Regions from separate parts of the Oceanobacter sp. 5_MG-2023 genome, predicted to be linked through region 1. Evidence: predicted binding sites of a transcription regulator. Region 1 holds the regulator's gene; the other holds the start of a gene.

Region 1 (3,114 bases):
GTCAAGGTTATCCGACAATATTGCGGCCCGGCTTTACCAACCGAACAGGCAGACCTGAAGCTGCACGGACGCCAACCCGTTTGGGTACGCGAGGTTTCCTTGTGCCTGGGACAAACGGAACTGGTGCGAGCCCGCACTGCCATTCCATTGACCAGCCTTGCACGGGTAGGACAACAGATTCGCCATCTTGGTAACCGCTCGCTTGGCAGCTATCTGTTCCGCCAGCCCAGTTTGCGCCGCCAACCGCTGAAATTCAGCCGCACAAGGGCGTCAACAGTCAACCAGCCCAACCCGTTTGGCTGGGCCAGGCGTTCGGTATTTACAATTCATGGTGCACCACTGCTGGTAACGGAAGCCTTCTCGTCCTTGCTGGTATCCGCCTCCTTTCCTTTGTCAGACGACACAAGGCGTTGATTATGCAATCACCTCTGTCCGCCTCACTCAACAAACTCTGGCCCAACTGGTATCAGTGGGTGCAGCTGACACGCCTGAACCGGCCGATTGGCTCTTATCTGCTGCTCTGGCCAACCTTGTGGGCGCTGTGGATTGCCGCCGAGGGCATTCCCTCCATTGCCAATCTGGTGATTTTTACTCTGGGCGTATTTCTTATGCGGTCGGCCGGTTGTGTTATTAACGACTACGCCGACCGTCATATCGACCGCCATGTCAAACGCACCCAGGACCGTCCCCTGACTCAAGGACGCATCTCTGACCGCGAAGCATTATCCGGCTTTATTGTGCTGTGCCTGATCAGTCTGGCGCTGGTGCTGTTGACCAATGCCCTGACCATCTGGTTATCCCTCGGCGGGGTCGCTCTGGCAGCACTTTATCCCTTTATGAAACGCCATACCCATTTGCCACAGGTGTTTCTCGGCGCTGCATTTTCCTGGGCGATTCCAATGGCCTTTGCCGCACAGGCCAATGAGCTGACCGCTGTCTGCTGGTTATTGTTTATTGCCAATGTTTGCTGGACGGTCGGTTACGACACAATTTACGCCATGGTCGACCGCGACGATGACCTGCTGATTGGTGTCAAAAGCACGGCGATCCTGTTTGGCGACCTGGATGTCACCATGATCGCCATTCTCTACGGAATGGCGCATTTTTGTCTGTTACTGACGGGCAATCAGCTGGAAGCAAGCTGGCCGTTTTATCTGGCCTGGTGCGTCGCCGGAGGGTATCTGGTCTGGCAATTATGGTCTATCCGCAGTCGCCGCCGGGAAGCCTGCATGAAAGTGTTTCTGGCAGCCCATTGGTATGGCACGCTGATCTGGGCCGGACTCCTGTCACACTACGCCCTGTCCAGCGCGTAATTGGTGTCAGGCTTGACGCCAATGCCAACAGTGTCACATGCTTGTAACACTAGGTCAGTGTAATACCTCCGCATTATTCCTATTGTGACATTTGCGTGACGAGCCTTATGACCAAAGCTGGCAAGACCGTTCTTATTGTGGACGATGAAGCCCCTATCCGGGAAATGATCGCCGTGGCCCTGGAAATGGCCGGGTATGAATGCCTTGAGGCTGCCAATGTACAGGAAGCACATGCGCAGATTATCGATCGAAAGCCTGATATGATTTTACTCGACTGGATGCTGCCAGGCACCAGTGGCGTCGAATTTGCCCGGCGCCTCAAGCGTGAAGACCGCACCGCTGAGTTGCCAATCATCATGCTGACGGCCAAGGGCGAAGAAGATAACAAAGTACAAGGGCTGGAAGCGGGGGCAGATGACTACATCACCAAACCGTTTTCCCCTCGAGAACTGGTCGCACGACTGAAAGCCGTCTTGCGCCGTTCCACCCCACAAGGCATCGAAGAGCCCATTGAAGTCAGCGGCCTGATGCTGGACCCGGTCTGCCATCGCGTTACCGCTCATGGCGACCCGATTGACATCGGCCCTACGGAGTATCGTTTGTTGCAGTTTTTCATGACCCACCAGGAACGGGCCTACTCCCGAGCCCAGCTGCTCGATCAAGTCTGGGGTGGTAATGTGTACGTTGAAGAGCGCACCGTTGACGTGCATATTCGTCGTCTGCGCAAAGCACTCGGTGAGTCTCACGAACAACTGATCCAAACCGTGCGTGGCACCGGCTACCGCTTTTCGACCAAAGCCTCCTGAATTTTGATGTCCCCCGTCTGGCGCAGAGAATTGCGCCGCCTTGTCTACTTGCTGATTCTGGCCGTTGGTTGTGGTTACGTCTTTTTTGACCGGCCGCTGGAAGCATTGTGTTTGATGATGGGGGCCTATATCACCTGGCAATGGCTGCAACTGTACCGCCTGCACCGCTGGCTGGATCAGGGACAAACCACCGTATTACCGCGAACACTGGGCATCTGGGGAGCGATTTTTACCGAGAACCAGCGCTTGCAGCAAAGCAATATCAAACACCAGCAGCGCCTGCAGGCCATTATCAATCGTATCCAGGACTCAACCGCGGCCCTGCAAGATTCTGTCTTGATGGTGGATGCCAGCGGCGCGCTGGAATTCTGGAACCAGGCCGCACAAAACTACCTGGGGTTACGCAACCCGGTAGACATTGGCCAGCCCATCACCAACCTGATCCGCACACCAGAATTCAAGGCCTACTTCGACAAGGCCGATTATCAGGAACCGCTCACGATTCGATCGCCCATCAATCCGCGCATTTACCTGCAGTTCAATATCACCCTGTTTGGCCGCAAGGATCGCCTGATCCTGATTCATGACATCACCCGTTTGAAACAACTGGAAGAAATGCGCAAGGATTTTGTTGCCAACGTCAGCCATGAATTACGTACACCGCTGACCGTGATTGCCGGTTACGTCGAAACCATGCAAGCCGCTTCCGAGATGCTGCCACCACGCTGGGGTCGCATGCTGCAGCAAATGAGCGAACAAAGTCATCGTATGGAAAACCTGCTCAAGGATTTGCTGATGCTGTCACGGCTGGAGACCGGCAAGACGGAACAGCCTCAGCCTATCGAGCTGCAGCCGCTGCTGGAAGCCATCCGTCGCGATGCCGCATCACTCAGCAGCAGCAAGCACACCATTACCCTGACCATCGATCAGGATCAAAAAATGATGGGCTTTTATAATGAGCTGCGCAGTGCATTTTCCAACCTGGTATTCAACGC
Region 2 (3,114 bases), on a different contig from region 1:
TCAGCACGGGCAGCAGAAAACAGTTCTTCGCACGCACGAATGTGTTCATCCATGGAACCGCCAACATCAAAAAAGAGCAACACCTTGACGGCGTTATGACGTTCGGGCACCAGTTTCAGATCCAGATAACCGGCATTCTGGGCCGTCGAGCGAATGGTGTCGTCGAGGTCAAGCTGGTCAGCGGCTCCCTGGCGGGCAAACTGGCGTAAACGACGCAGAGCCACTTTGATATTACGAATGCCGAGTTCAATGCTGTCGTCGAGATTGCGATAGTTGCGTTCTTCCCACACTTTAACAGCTTTGCGATGGCGGCTTTCGCCCTGCTCGATACGGATGCCTTCAGGGTTATAGCCGAATGCACCAAAGGCCGAGGTACCACCGGTGCCGATGTTCTTGCTGCCTCCCTGATGACGTTTGGTCTGATTTTCCAGTCGCTCCCGCAGGGCCTCAAGGATTTTATCGAGGCTGCCCAGCCCCTGCACTTCGGCTTTCTGGGCTTCGGTCATCACCCGCTCCAGCTCCTTGCGCAGCCAGTCATCGGGCAAGTCCAGTTCCTCCAGTGCTCCAGAGAAGGATTCCAGGCCACTGAAATAGGAAGCAAAGGCACGGTCAAAACGATCGTAGTATTTTTCGTCTTTGACCAGACAAAGCCGGGCCAATGCATAGAACTCGTCAGCATCGGCAAACACCAGCCCTTGCTGCAACGCCCGCAACAGATCAAGGTATTCCCGCACCGAAGCCGGAACACCGGCGGCACGAACGGTCTGGAAAAAATCAATCAGCACAATCAGCTCCGGCGGCGGCTCATAAAGGCGAGTTTTTCTAACAGTTGTACGTCTTGTTCATTTTTCACCAGCGCGCCGTGTAGCGGTGGGATTGCCTGAGTTCCCTGTTTGTTTTGCAGGGCATCCAGACCAATGTCGTCGGCCAGCAGAAGTTTGAGCCAGTCGATCATTTCAGAAGTTGACGGCTTTTTCTTCAAGCCTGGTACCTGACGCAGGTCGAAGAATACATCCAGTGCCGTCTGTACCAGCTCCTGTTTGATGTTGTCAAAATGCACATCGACGATACGCTGCATGGTGTCGCGATCAGGGAAGTCGATATAGTGGAAGAAACAACGCCGCAAAAAAGCATCGGGCAGTTCTTTTTCGTTATTACTGGTAATCAGAATAATCGGCCGGTGTTTGGCAACGATTTTTTCCTGGGTTTCGTAAACAAAAAATTCCATTTTATCGAGTTCCAGCAGCAGGTCGTTGGGGAATTCGATATCGGCCTTGTCGATTTCGTCAATCAGTAACACCACCGGCTTGTCGGCGGCAAAAGCTTCCCAGAGCTTGCCCTTGACGATGTAGTTCCGAATATCGTGCACCTGATCGGAACCCAGTTGGGAATCCCGTAGCCGCGACACCGCATCGTATTCATACAGGCCCTGATGCGCCCGGGTAGTGCTTTTGATGTGCCATTGAATCAGTTCGGTGCCCAGGGCATCGGCCAACTGCTCCGCCAGCATGGTTTTGCCGGTGCCCGGCTCACCTTTAAGCAGCAAGGGTTTTTGCAGTGTGATCGCGGCGTTGACCGCCATTTGCAGCTGTGGGGTAGCAATATAGTCGCTTGTCCCTTTAAAGCGGCTACTCGTGGGACTAGAATGTACATCAGTCATGCGAACTCTCCGGGGTTTCAGACATCGCAGTATAAAACACCTGCCTCTATTAAAAAGTCTCGCTATCACTCATGAAAATTATCAACCCTGCTGTGAATACCCCTGATCAGCATCCAACAAGTACTGGCCTGGATAGTTTTCAGAACAATTTCATATGGTTAAACATCACAAAGCAAAAAACCGTTACCTGCAATAGGGCCAGATCACCCTATCACTATGATTGTGCCTAATGTCCAACGATGACGCTGTCATAAAAATGTCATAATTGTCGGGGAGTATCCTCGATTTGTTTGTACCCGCATAAAACCAACCGGATGAGCCATCTCTGTATGAACGATACGACTGCAAACGCGTCATCACCTGAGCTGAGCAACAGCCAGCTCTCTCCGAGCAGCCACTGGCTGAACTGGCTTAAAATTGCCGGTCTTGTTTATTTATTGCTAGTTTCTGTCTCCATTATTGGAGGTGGCTTCAAACTGGCGGCCGGAGAGCACGCCAAAGAACTGTTCGATTTTGCCAGCAACCCGCTGACCGGCCTGATCGTTGGTACCATTGCAACCGCCTTGATTCAGTCATCCAGTACCGTCACGTCTATTATCGTTGGCCTGGTTGCCGGCGGCTTGCCAGTCAGCATCGCTATTCCCATGGTGATGGGCGCCAATATTGGTACAACAATCACCAACACCATCGTAAGCCTGGGTCATGTCCGCAAGGGTGATGAATTCCGCCGCGCCTTTGCCGCTGCCACCGTGCACGATTTTTTCAATCTGGTGTCGGTCGTGATATTCCTGCCACTGGAAATCATGTTTGGAGTGCTGGAAAAGATGGGAGGGTTTCTCGCTTCCCTGATGGTTGGAGCCGACTCCCTGTCGATGCATGGCTTTAACTTCGTCAAACCGCTGGTCAAACCTCCGGTGACCTTTATCCAGCAACAACTGACCTCCCTGGCACCTGATACCGCCTCTGGCATCCTGATGGTGGTTCTGGGTATTGCGACCATTTTTGTGGTGATCACCCTGATTGGCAAACTGTTGCGCTCCTTGCTGGTTGGTAAGGCCAAGGCGATTTTACACTCTGCTGTTGGTCGTGGCCCGGTATCCGGTATTGCTTCCGGCACCCTGATGACCATTCTGGTGCAATCCAGCTCAACCACCACCAGCCTGATTGTGCCGCTGGCCGGCAGTGGTGTTTTCAGCCTGCGCCAAATCTACCCATTTACTCTCGGTGCCAATATTGGTACTTGTATCACTGCTCTGCTGGCAGCGACCGCTATTACTGGAGTCAATGCTATTTTTGCGCTGCAAATTGCCTTGGTTCATCTGCTTTATAATGTTTCCGCTGTTATACTGATTTACGGTATTCCCTTATTGCGTAACATTCCATTGTGGGCTGCGGAACACTTGTCCATTGCTGCCTCTGCCAACAAAATCTATGTTGGTGTCTATATTTTGGGA

What was found. The regulator PhoB, encoded in region 1, activates phosphate uptake and scavenging genes when phosphate is short. The targets are predictions, from matches to a motif close to TGTCATANNNNTGTCANA.
Region 2: the regulator PhoB is predicted to act here: its motif matches at 1,907-1,924, upstream of Q4551_RS14775 (Na/Pi symporter).

The regions. Positions count from the first base shown of each region.
Region 1 is NZ_JAUORS010000024.1:24,665-27,778, forward strand. Features, by position in the region: gene Q4551_RS14030 (chorismate lyase) at 1-414, shown strand, start outside; gene ubiA (4-hydroxybenzoate octaprenyltransferase) at 417-1,313, shown strand; gene phoB (phosphate regulon transcriptional regulator PhoB) at 1,421-2,119, shown strand; gene phoR (phosphate regulon sensor histidine kinase PhoR) at 2,126-3,114, shown strand, end outside.
Region 2 is NZ_JAUORS010000028.1:840-3,953, forward strand. Features, by position in the region: gene Q4551_RS14765 (VWA domain-containing protein) at 1-785, opposite strand, end outside; gene Q4551_RS14770 (MoxR family ATPase) at 788-1,660, opposite strand; gene Q4551_RS14775 (Na/Pi symporter) at 1,990-3,114, shown strand, end outside.